DNA from 4 places in the Moritella sp. 36 genome. Region 1 is predicted to be linked to each of the others. Evidence: predicted binding sites of a transcription regulator. Region 1 holds the regulator's gene; each other region holds the start of a gene.

Evidence for each region. Region 1 encodes FliA, which starts transcription of late flagellar genes. Its sites were predicted from a motif close to CTAAAGNTNNNNNNNNNNNNGCCGATA; they were not measured.
Region 2: HWV03_RS07630 (flagellar protein MotY) is a predicted target of FliA. The motif match lies at 1,821-1,847, and genes of this name have one in related genera.
Region 3: pomA (flagellar motor protein PomA) is a predicted target of FliA. The motif match lies at 1,330-1,356, and genes of this name have one in related genera.
Region 4: HWV03_RS04685 (flagellin N-terminal helical domain-containing protein) is a predicted target of FliA. The motif match lies at 1,723-1,749, and genes of this name have one in related genera.

Annotation. Positions count from the first base shown of each region.
Region 1 covers NZ_CP056120.1:1,164,167-1,167,384, forward strand. The annotation lists gene flhF (flagellar biosynthesis protein FlhF) at 1-534, shown strand, start outside; gene HWV03_RS05385 (MinD/ParA family protein) at 537-1,412, shown strand; gene HWV03_RS05390 (RNA polymerase sigma factor FliA) at 1,414-2,139, shown strand; gene cheY (chemotaxis response regulator CheY) at 2,239-2,622, shown strand; gene HWV03_RS05400 (protein phosphatase CheZ) at 2,635-3,218, shown strand, end outside.
Region 2 covers NZ_CP056120.1:1,689,041-1,692,258, reverse strand. The annotation lists gene HWV03_RS07635 (LTA synthase family protein) at 1-635, opposite strand, end outside; gene HWV03_RS07630 (flagellar protein MotY) at 900-1,781, opposite strand; gene rnt (ribonuclease T) at 2,002-2,691, shown strand; gene HWV03_RS22540 (hypothetical protein) at 2,789-3,106, opposite strand.
Region 3 covers NZ_CP056120.1:740,223-743,440, forward strand. The annotation lists gene dxs (1-deoxy-D-xylulose-5-phosphate synthase) at 1-58, opposite strand, end outside; gene ispA ((2E,6E)-farnesyl diphosphate synthase) at 92-982, opposite strand; gene xseB (exodeoxyribonuclease VII small subunit) at 986-1,231, opposite strand; gene pomA (flagellar motor protein PomA) at 1,416-2,180, shown strand; gene HWV03_RS03430 (flagellar motor protein MotB) at 2,222-3,139, shown strand; gene HWV03_RS03435 (lipase secretion chaperone) at 3,157-3,218, opposite strand, start outside.
Region 4 covers NZ_CP056120.1:1,020,915-1,024,132, forward strand. The annotation lists gene HWV03_RS04675 (flagellin N-terminal helical domain-containing protein) at 1-144, shown strand, start outside; gene HWV03_RS04680 (flagellin N-terminal helical domain-containing protein) at 643-1,470, shown strand; gene HWV03_RS04685 (flagellin N-terminal helical domain-containing protein) at 1,842-2,663, shown strand; gene HWV03_RS04690 (flagellar protein FlaG) at 2,723-3,136, shown strand.

The DNA of each region.
Region 1 (3,218 bases):
TTGATTACTACTGATACATATCGTATTGGTGCTCACGAACAATTGGCGACTTACGGGCGTATTATGGGGTGTGTTGTTAAGGTTGCCCGTGATGAAGCAGAGTTGGCACAATACTTGTATCAGTTAAGAAGTAAACGTTTAGTCTTGATTGATACTGCCGGGATGGGACAGCGTGACAAGCGTTTATCCGAACAGTTAGATACATTAGTTAATAATGAAAAAGTCGTGATTCGTAACTATTTGGTTGTCCCTGCAACTGCGCAGCGTAGGGTTGTACAAGAAACATTAGAGCATTTTCATCATATTCCGTTAGCGGGCTGTATTTTAAGTAAAGTGGATGAAAGTTTAAGCTTAGGTGAGATTTTAAGTGTACTAATACAACATGAACTACCGATTGCATATATAACAAATGGGCAAAGGGTTCCTGAAGATATAGACTCAGCCAATGCACAGCAATTAGTTCGTACTGTATTTAACAGAGATACGCTAGAAGAACAAAACGATACGCATTTTTGGTTAGGCGATGATAAATAGTAATGAATAAAAATATTTTTTTCGATCAAGCAAGTGGTCTAAGACAAATGAGTAATAACAAAAAAGTTAAAGTCATTGCCGTTTCAGGTGGTAAAGGTGGCGTAGGTAAAACTAACGTAACACTGAACATGGCAGTATCACTCGCGGCCCAAGGTAAGCGAGTCATGGTTTTAGATGCCGATCTTGGGTTGGCAAATGTCGATGTTTTACTCGGTTTACGCGTACATAAAAATATTTCTCACGTTATTTCGGGTGAATGTACATTAGATGATATTTTGATTGAAGGTCCGAATGGGATCTTAATCGCACCGGCAACATCTGGTACGCGTTCGATGGTTGAATTATCAGTACAAGAGCACGCGGGTCTAATTCGTGCTTTTGCTGAATTGAAAACACCTATTGATGTATTACTGGTTGATACCGCCGCCGGTATTTCGGACATGGTATTAAGTTTTTGTCGCGCGTCACAAGACATTTTAATGGTGGTTTGCGATGAACCGACATCTATCACGGATGCTTATGCGTTAATTAAGTTATTATCAAAAGAACACGGTGTTCATCGTTTTAAAATTGTGGCCAATATGGTGCGTAGTTTACGTGAAGGCCAAGAATTATTTACTAAATTGACACGTGTAACGGACCGATTTTTAGATGCAACATTAGAGCTTGTTGCTTGTATTCCGTTTGATAACAGTGTTCGTCAAGCCGTTCGTAAACAGAAAGTGGTTGTAGAAGCATTTCCAAAAGCGCCCGCTTCATTGGCGTTTAGAGCGTTAGCAAGTCGAGCTGCAACTTGGCCAGTACCGAATAAAGTCGGCGGTCATTTGGAGTTCTTCATTGAGAACCTGTTTGAAAACAAAGCTAGGGTAGAAGATTGAAGTGAATAAGGCATCCGCTTACAGCAACATCCAGTCGCAACAGAGTCATGCTGTTGAGCAATTCGGTTTTTTAGTAAAACGAATTGCCCATCACTTGCTTCTCCGTTTGCCGCCGAGTGTTCAGTTAGATGATTTAATCCAGTCGGGTATGATTGGATTACTGGATGCTGCGCGCAACTTTGATGGCTCTAAAGGCGCTAGCTTTGAAACTTATGCTGGTATTCGTATCCGCGGCTCAATGATTGATGAAATGAGACGTGGGGATTGGGTCCCAAGATCGGTGCATAAAAATGGCCGTGATATTGCTGCTGCCATTGACCGTATCGAAAAACAAACGGGTACGGATGCAAAAGATACGGATGTTGCTGAAGAATTAGGCGTAAACCTGACTGACTACCATAGTATGTTGATGGATGTTAATAGTGGGCATATATTGGCGGTCGAAGATTTGACCGCGAGTAATGAAGATGCCTATTCAATTTACGAAGGAAAATCAAGCACTCCTTGTGCTGATTTTTCTGAGCTACGTTTTCAGCAAGCATTAGCAAACTGCATTAAAACACTACCCGAAAGAGAAAGCTTAGTCTTATCGCTTTATTACGATGAAGAGTTAAATCTAAGAGAGATCGGGGAAGTACTCAGTGTCAGCGAGTCTCGTGTGAGTCAAATACACAGCCAAGCGATGCATCGAGTGAAAGCGCGCATGCATGCTTGGTTAGATGACTAAGTTTAATTGGTACTATTTATCTAGTACTTGAATATTGAAGTAAGATATTTATGGGATCAGGGACTGTGAATATTGTAATTACTTATTTTGGAGAACAACTTGAAAAAGCAAATTAAAATTCTTATTGTCGATGATTTTTCTACGATGAGACGCATCATTAAAAACTTACTTCGTGATCTTGGTTTTAGCAATACCTATGAGGCGGACGACGGCAACACGGCATTACCTATGCTAAAAAATGGCGATTATGATTTTGTTGTCACTGATTGGAATATGCCTGGTATGCAAGGTATTGATCTACTTAAAGAGATCCGTAAAGACCAAGCGCTATGTCATATCCCAGTACTAATGGTTACGGCTGAAGCGAAGCGTGAACAGATTATTGAAGCTGCTCAATCAGGTGTGAATGGTTACATTATTAAACCATTTACAGCGGCGACACTAAAAGAAAAATTAGAGAAGATCTTCGAACGAATTCAATAAGCAAGGATGCGCATGAGTGAACAACAAGAATCGTTGATTTCATTAGAAGACGCTAAAGAACTGGTGACACTGCTAGAGTGTGGTCAGGTAGAAATGGCAAATGAAATAATTACTAAAATTCAGAATACAAATTCAGATGCACTATTTGAAAAAGTGGGTGTGTTAACACGTCAATTACATGATTCATTAGAAGATTTCCAGTTAGATACACGTATTGAAAGCTTAGCTAACGATGAGTTTCCTGATGCTCGAGAGCGTTTGAATTATGTTATTGAGATGACGGATAAAGCGGCAAACAGAACGATGGATGCAGTTGAATCCTGCTTACCAATTGCTGATAGTTTTAACGACCGCATTCAACAAGTGATGCCAAATTGGAAGAACTTGATGAGTCGTGATTTACAATTGGGTCAATTTAAAGAACTTTGTAAATTATTAGACGATTTTCTTCAAGTTTCAGTATCTGATGCCGATAGTTTAAGACAGTATTTAACTGAAATTCTCATGGCGCAAGATTTTCAAGATTTGACTGGTCAAATGATCCGTCGCGTGATCAATTTAGTACAAGAAGTTGAAGTTAAATTAGTTGAAATGTT
Region 2 (3,218 bases), 520 kb from region 1:
TCGCTTGAAAACGCAATCATTGCAGGATTCATCGGACGATGCCCCAAAGTAGAACGGGCCCCCATCACACAAACAGCTACCACACACAATGCTAATATAGGACGCCAGTACCAACGAGGGAATGTCAGCCCTTTAACAAGATGACCACTTAATTTCCACCCTCCCAGCACGGTTATAATTGACGCAACCATACCAATAAATAACTCGAGCTTGTAACCACTCCAAAGCATGCCAAACACTTCTTTCGGGTAAATCAAGTACTCGACAAACAGACGATTCGGACGAACATCATACTCCATAATAAATGAAGGTGTCGCTAGCTCCATATACATCACGAACCACAAGCCTGTCACTATCCACAAACGAAGTATTACATGCCAAATTCGCCCAACCAGACCATCGTTAGAAAGAAAACACGTCAGCATTGCTGGTAATATCAACAAATAAGACAAACTCGCGATATCGATGCGTAAACCACTAAGAAAAATCGTCCCCCAACCGCTAACGTCAGTAACACGATCTGCCTGCCAGAGGCTTAATCCTAGTCGAGAAATGTTTAATAGAATGAGGCAAATAAAGAATGTAGTAACAATGGGGTAAAGTACACCCAATCGTCGTTTTGAAGAGTTAAGCATTAAATATCCTTTAGCTAAAAACGTCGTTCCATTTCTATGTGGAACAATTAATTCAGCTGATTATAAAGTACACAACTAAACCATAAAATGGTTTATTACAATGGCTTACAAATTAATACATTGTCTTACAGGTAAAACATAGGTTAATTCATATAAATAATACCGGTAGTTTAGTAAAAGACTCTGCGTAGTACTTTATTTATAATGATTTTGTACAGACAGTCTATATTGAGAATATCAATATAGACTAAGAAATGAATGCGATTAAAGAATGGGTTGCCCTAATGATATCACAACGCGTTGATTTTTTTGTCGTTCAATAATATTACTATTCGATGCTATTTGGCTTTTCTCGCCATAACCATTGGTTTCGATTTCTAGGTTTTTAAGGCCACTGTCTAAAAAATATTGCTTAATATTTTCGGCACGTAACGAAGATGTTTGTAAATTTTGTAACTCGTCGCCATAGCTACCAGTATAACTATCAACAACAACAACATTAATGTCTGGACTGTATTGTAAAAATTCACTGATCATCGCTAAACGTTGTTGACTTTTCTGTGTTAACTCATCACTTGCGGTATTGAAATCAAGTACCGAATAAGCAATATCATCCAAGCTATAGGGTAATAGGTTACTCACGCATTCTAGAAATTCTTGGTATTTATTTTGGAAGTTAACCGAAGACAGACCAACGCTAATAAACTCACCGCCGCGGTACCAGTCTCGAAAGTAGAATGTGGGATAGTCGCCAGAATCTAATGCATCAAGCATGCGCCAAGCAGGCTGCTCACTCACATACCCCGTAAATTGGCGGTACAGTTTAACATCAGCAAGATCTTGGGCTGCACTCCCCGGCTTCCAGCTTGGTGGAACAGAACGTAATGAAGCCATTTCAGCTTGCGCAGGTAGACGTTTCATATCTAATTCAAAATCAAGGTTGATTAATTTCGAGGCGCGACTAGTAAAAATGGCTTGCCCGTAACGAGGAATATCATGCTTCAAGCTACATTGTACAGGCGTAGAACGACTATTTTCCCATTGAGAGAATTCGTAATTGGCCGCATAGTTTTTTATGTTAGCAGAAGCACTTGCTGAACCAAAAGCAACAAGTGAAGCAATTATAAAATGTTGGCAGTTGATCATACGGTTCAAAATCCTGTTTATTCGAAGCCCATATTAACTTATCGGTATTAAGTGAAATAACTTGAGTTACTTTTCTATAAATATCTAAAAAATAAAAAGTGCCTAAAATTGATTCCTTGTTGGTTATGCCGACAACTAGCAATAAATTAGTAAAGTTGATTAGAGGACAAGCAATTATTATGGCATAATCCTATCCAAGTCAACATTAATTAATGATCACATGAGCACAACTGAAAAATCAGCTTTTAGCCAACGATTCCGTGGCTACTTCCCTGTTGTTATCGATATCGAAACTGCGGGATTTAATGCACAAACAGATGCGATGTTAGAGATCGCCGCTTCTATCCTAGAAATGGATGAAGATGGTTATCTTAAAATTTCGCATACCTTACACTTTAACGTTGAACCATTTGAAGGTGCTAATTTAGAGCAAGCAGCCTTAGACTTTACCGGTATCGACCCAACTAATCCATTACGTGGTGCAGTGCCTGAACGCGAAGCGATCACCGAGATCTATAAAGCTGTGCGCAAAGGCTTAAAAGATACAGGTTGCCATCGTGCAATCATGGTTGCGCACAATGCGGCATTTGATCACGGTTTTTTAAGTGCTGCATCGAATAGAGAAAAGATTAAACGTAATCCTTTTCATCCTTTCGCTACATTTGATACCACGACACTTGCTGGTCTAGCCGTTGGTCAAACAGTACTTGCTAAAGCATGTATGGCTGCCGGTATTCCTTTTGATCATAAACAAGCGCATTCTGCTAAATATGATACAGAACAAACTGCGCAATTATTTTGCTACATAGTGAATAAATGGAAAGATATGGGCGGTTGGCCACTACCTGTTCCAGAAGAAGCAGAACTAGAAACGGTAAGTGATAGCACGTTAAACGCTGACACCGAATAAATCATTATGCCCCTTTGTAACAACAAGTATCGCGAACCTTCGTGACCCGTAATGTTGTAACTGTATAGGGGCAAAATATGAATATGAGTATTGCTACTTAAAACTTCCCCTTAATACCGATGGTCGTAGTACCTGTATCACTTTCATAATGAAAATGTAACACTGTCGCGCCATAACTTGCTCCAGCCAGACACCCTAATATGTTTGCCACCATGTCGTTTTTACTAAACTCATTCCCTTCCTGGCCCGCATCATAGGTTTCCTTCAAAACTCCAATAGATAAACCAACGAGTATCGTCTGCCACCAACTTTCTGTATACATCATGGTTGTACCGCAAATTACCGTCTCGGCAATAAAGTGTTTCTGTTTATCATGTTCTATATCTCCGGCATTTACGGAAGTAGAAATCAACATGAGTGAGACCCAAAATATACGTCGACACTGCGGCGTCACTCGCTCAACCAATTGATGTATAATTCGGATAGATTTATTCATATAAGCCGAATAGGGAGTCGTCTTAAGGGTG
Region 3 (3,218 bases), 420 kb from region 1:
ACTCTTCAGGGATGTCTGCTAATGCTAATGTAGGGTAATTCGAAATATCTAAGCTCATAATGTTTATAATTTTATACTTTGTTAGAATCTGTTACTTATTTCGCTCGATGATGTACTGCGTAAATAAAGCGAGAACGGTCGTATCATGCGGAATTGTTTCTAAGGCGAACATCGCTTGTTGATACAGTGCTTGGGCTTTTTCTTGTGCCCCAGCTAAACCGAGTAATGCAGGGTATGTTGATTTATTTAATTCAACATCTGAACCTTGAGGTTTACCGAGCGTTTCAGTATCACTGGTTATATCGAGAATGTCATCTTGTACTTGGAATGCTAAACCAATAGCATTGGACCATTTATCCAGCGCAGCTAATAATTCAACCGAGCAATGTGGTGATGCGAGGCAACCCAGTTTTGCTGCACAATTAATGAGTGCACCCGTTTTATTATTGTGGATAGCTTCTAGTTGTGCCAGTGAGATTTGTTTATCAGTCGCGGCGAGATCCATTGCTTGACCACCACACATACCGCTATAGCCACTTGCTTGGGTTAGCGATTTCAACATAGCCAAACGATTTTTTTCGGCTGCAGGTGCCAGTGCGCAATCAAGTAATAATTCAAAAGCAAAAGGTTGCAGTGCATCACCGGCTAAGATAGCGGTAGCATGGTCGAATTTAATATGGCAAGTAGGTTGACCACGGCGCAAATCATCATCGTCCATCGCGGGTAAATCATCATGAATTAATGAGTATGCATGAATTGATTCGATTGCGGCGGCTGGACCATCAAGGTCGCTAAGGTTTACGCCTAGCATTTCGCCGACGGCATATACGATCACTGGGCGAACACGTTTACCGCCTTGTAACAGACCATATTCCATCGCGGCTGCAAGTTGGGTGTCATGTGTTGGTAGCAAGTTTATTTGCTGTTGCAAATAGTCATTGATACGACCCTGATATTGGGTTATCGAAGTTGAAAGCTGCACTATTTAATTACTACTGTCAGAATTGAAGGGAGAAAGCGTTTGCTGGTCACCGTCGGCGAGTAATATGGCTACTTGCTGTTCAGCATGCTGAAGTTTCTGTGAGCTCGCGCGTGTTAAACTAATACCACGTTCAAATTGCTTTAACGCATTATCAAGCTCACAATCACCTTGCTCTAGACTGTTCACAATTGCCTCTAGCTCTGTGATAGACGCCTCGAACGTCATATTTTCTGGTTTTTTTACCGCCATCGGGTGTCCCTCTGATAATATACTCGGGTATTATACCCAAGTTAATAAGGTATAGACAGCTTAACTGTGCGATGCCAGTAATAAGCAGGATAAGATTACTTAAGAATTTAATTTGCTTGCCGATATAGATCAAGAATACACTCGCTATAAATATGATGATAATTTGCTTGGGATGGGGAATGTTGTGGATTTAGCAACTTTAATAGGATTAGTCGGCTCGTTTGCGTTTGTAGTGATGGCAATGGTGCTGGGTGGCGATATAAGTACGTTTGTTGATACGCAATCGATATTGATTGTATTTGTTGGTTCACTCTTTGTCGTATTAATGCATTTTAATTTTGGCCAGTTTTTAGCCGCAGCAAAAATTGCCGTAAAAGCATTCATGTTTAAAATTGATAAGCCTGAAGAGTTAATCGAACAAGCGGTTGAAATGGCGGACGCAGCGCGTAAAGGTGGGTTTTTAGCGCTTGAAGAAGCAGAAGTAAAAAATGAATTTATGCAAAAAGGCATCGACTTATTAGTGGATGGTCACGATGCAACTGTTGTTAGTCAGACATTGCAAAAAGACATTAAACTGACCACTGCTCGTCATAAAGCCGGAATTCATGTATTTAGTATGATCGGTGAAGTTGCTCCTGCGATGGGAATGATTGGTACCCTGATCGGTCTGGTGGCGATGTTATCAAACATGGATGATCCTAAATCGATTGGTCCTGCAATGGCTGTTGCTTTACTAACAACGTTATACGGCGCGGTTTTTGCGAATATGGTTGCCATCCCGATAGCGGGGAAATTGAAATTACGTTCAGAAGAAGAAATGCTGAATAATACCCTGATTATGGATGCAATTTTAGGTATTCAAGAAGGACGCAATCCGCGGGTTATCGAAAGCTTATTAAAGAATTACCTCCATTCATCAAAACGAGAAGTGGCGGATACTGACGTTTAGTTTACACCATGATGACAGCTAAATAAGTAGAGAGATAACGTATGTCTGATGAATGTGATTGCCCACCCCCTGGTCTCCCTGCGTGGATGGGTACCTTTGCCGATTTAATGAGCCTGTTAATGTGCTTCTTTGTATTACTATTGTCATTTTCAGAGATGGATGTAGTGAAATTTAAGCAGATTGCCGGGTCAATGCAGTTTGCTTTTGGTGTACAAAATCAAATTGATGTAAAGAATATCCCCAAGGGTACAACGGTGATTGCACAGGAATTTCGCCCTGGTCGACCGGACCCCACGCCGATTGAAACCATTATGCAGCACACCATTGATAATAGTGAAGCAGAGTTAGACTTCAAAGATGGCGAAGATCAAAACGCGGGTGGTAAGAACAAACGCGAAGAAGAAAGTAATGGTGGTAAATCACCAGAAACGTCGACCCGTGATAATACGCCAACTGAAAATGTCGAAGTAACGGAAGATACCAGTGAGCTAGTCAAGGCTCTCGCAGAAGCCTTAAAAGAAGAAGTCGATAGTGGTGGTGTTGAGGTTGAAAATTTGGGGCAGCAAATCATCATTCGTATTAATGAAAAGGGTTCATTTCCAGCTGGTTCAGCCTTTTTACAACCACGCTTTCGTCCCGTGTTCCAAAAGGTCGCGCAGCTATTAGCAACGATACCAGGGATGATTACGGTTGCCGGACATACAGGTAAAGAAAAGTTACATTCTGAGCTTTATCGTTCTAAATGGGATTTGTCGAGCCAGCGTGCTGTTTCTGTGGCACATGAAATGTTAAAGGTTAAAGAGTTCAATGAGAACCGCTTGATCGTGCAGGGCATGGCTGATACCCAACCATTGACGGATAAAGAAAGTGAATTACGTCGTAACCGCCGTGTAGAAATTAGTATTATGCAAGGTAAAGCGAAACTCTCAGAGCCACTCAGTGTGATTACTAACAAGTAGTCTTCGTACTTTATTTGTTAGCTGTTTGACTCCGTACGTGCAAGTCTTTTACGGGCTAAGTTGCATAACGCGATCACTT
Region 4 (3,218 bases), 140 kb from region 1:
TCATCTAAATCTCGTATTATGGATGCAGACTTTGCTGCTGAATCTGCGAAACTAGCGCAAAATCAAGTTTCTCAGCAAGCTGCAAGCACAATGCTAAGTCAAGCTAATCAGCAATCTCAAGTTGCTATGTCGTTATTAGGCTAAGAGGGGGGCTCCCTCTGGCCCCTTTGGGGCCGCCTAATATATTGCTTTTACCTATATCCTTATCGTTATAGTCCTATTTAAGCGCATAGGTAAAAGTATTTTATCTTCCTACTCTCTACTCTCTACTCTCTTTTATTACATCGAATTTTAATCATTCCGATATTAAATCTTATCTTTAAAATCATTGTTTACTTGTACTTGTACTTGTACTTGTACTGGTAGTGGTAGTGTCATTTTTGTCATCAAAAATATAACTGACATTTATTTGTTGTTGAACATTCGCAACTGGCAATATGACGGCAAAATTTTGTCTTGATGGTTCTTAGGGTTTATTAATTATTAATATACACACGATAAAAAATGAGGGTACAGTTTAATTGTAATTAAAAACAGTGTGTTATAACTTTGTTTTCATTTTAAATGTATTTGGCATGTTGATTGCTTTATCTAAGATACATAACATTTATTTAATTTGAAACAAGCAAAAAGGAAGATACCGTGGCCTTATATGTAAATACAAATGTAGCATCTTTAAATTCACAACGTAATTTGACGAACTCTACAAATGCGTTACAAACATCATTTGAGCGCCTATCTTCTGGTAAGCGTATTAACTCCGCTGCAGATGATGCGGCAGGACTACAGATTGGTTCTCGCTTAGAGTCTCAAGTTAATGGCTTAAATCAAGCTGCACGTAATGCCAATGATGGCATATCTCTTGCGCAAACAGCGGAAGGTGCACTAGACGAAACCACCAATATGCTACAACGTATGCGAGTATTATCAATTCAGTCTGCGAATGGCTCAAATAGTGCCGCAGACCGTGTTGCACTGGATAATGAATATGGTCAGTTGCAAGAAGAAATTAATCGCGTGGCTGCGGATACAACGTTTGGTGGTATGAATTTATTAAATTCGACGTTTAATCAAGATTTCCAAATTGGTCCCGATGCGAATCAAGTCATTACTGTAAAAATATCGACGAACATGAATGCGCTCGGCTTAGGTATTGGTACTGCGACATCTGATATTTTAAACCCTTTAAATGCGCAAACGGCTATTGATAATCTAGATACCGCAATTGCAACGGTGACGGACATCCGTGGTGATCTGGGTGCCAAGCAAAACCGTTTCTCATCAACGATCCGTAATTTAACTAATATTTCGGAAAATGTGTCTGCGTCTAAGTCACGTATTATGGATGCCGATTTTGCCGCTGAATCAGCAAAACTAGCTCAAAATCAAGTATCGCAACAAGCTGCAAGTACCATGCTTAGCCAAGCGAATCAGCAATCGCAAGTAGCCATGTCATTATTGCAAGGTTAATCGTTGCAAGGCTAATAGCCTATTATTTGGCTCGAAAGGGCCAAAATAATACATTTCTATTCTTGGAAATTTCCTTTTCAATTTTTAATTTACCCCGCCCCCTTTTTTGTAACATTAGATTGAGTTGATTAACAATTATTAAACATTTTTGAGTGGTTGCTGTAATCGGTTGAAATTAAACGGTTAAATGTGGATATCTGTTCAAGTTTAGAACTGAATTGGAAATAAATTAAATAAAAATTAAAAATAACTCTAAAGGATGTATTTTTATTGTCGATAACTTTCATGACGATACAAATAACTGATTATTAATAAGGGCTGTATTTTATATACACAGCAGTCCTTTACAGGATTTCTTTTAGGAGACGAATATGGCTGTTTATGTAAATACCAATGTAGCATCTTTAAATTCACAACGTCATTTAGGTAGTGCTACCAACGAATTACAAACTTCTTTCCAACGTTTATCATCTGGTAAGCGTATCAATAGCGCTGCTGATGATGCTGCTGGTTTACAAATCGGTTCTCGTTTAGAGTCACAAGTCAATGGTTTAAACCAAGCATCTCGAAATGCAAATGACGGTATTTCAATGGCGCAAACCGCGGAAGGTGCGCTAGATGAAACAACGAACATGTTACAACGTATGCGTGTAATTTCAATTCAATCTTCGAATGGTTCAAACTCTCAAGCTGATCGTAATGCATTGCAATCAGAATTCAATGAATTACAAACTGAAATCACGCGTGTATCAACGGATACAACGTTTGGTGGTGAAAAGTTACTTGATGGTAAATTCAATCGTGAGATTCAAGTTGGTGCTGATGCGAACCAAACCATTACACTAAAAATGACAACAAGTATGGATGCGACAGCGTTGGCTGTGGGTAGTACTACAACGAATGTTTCATCTGCTGCAGGCGCACAATCAGCAATTACGGCTCTCGATGCAGCGCTTGAAACTGTAACGGGTACACGTGCTGACCTAGGTGCGAAACAAAACCGTTTTTCATCAACGATTCGTAACATCAGCAATATTTCTGAAAATGTATCAGCGTCTAAATCACGTATTGTTGATACTGATTTTGCTGCTGAATCAGCTAAACTTGCACAAACTCAAGTACAGCAACAGGCGGCAAGTTCGATGTTAAGCCAAGCCAATCAAGCCTCACAAGTAGCGCTATCACTGCTTTAATCGTTTAGGTTTATATTTGCCCTGCACCTTGCAGGGCATTTTGGTCTTTGGGGGTTACCATGTCCATTGATAATAATATGGATCATAAGAGCATTCGTTTTAATCCTGACCCTGTTGTGACAAAAGAACCTGTCATAACGAATCCTGCCGTTTTAATTTCACCAATCGAACAAGTTTTACCGATCGAAAATTCATTATCTGAACCCAAAATAGCGAATGATATAAATTTGGAACAAAAATTGCTTGAAGCAAAGGATACGCTACAAGCTCATTTTGATGTTAATAGTAAGAAGCTAAACTTTAGTGTTCATGGTGATACTGGCCGTATGGTAGTTAAAATTGTTGATCCTGAAAGTGGTGAAACACTGAAAGAACTACCATCAGAAGCTGTTTTAAAGATGGTCGCTAACATTGAACAATTTCAAGACAATATATCAGCTAGTTCAGGTCTCTTATTTGATGAGATGGTTTGATTAATACAGCGAGATAAAATAGTCGGATGTTTAATGCGATAGGCAATTATTTGCCTATCGCATTACTATTGATGAAAATTAA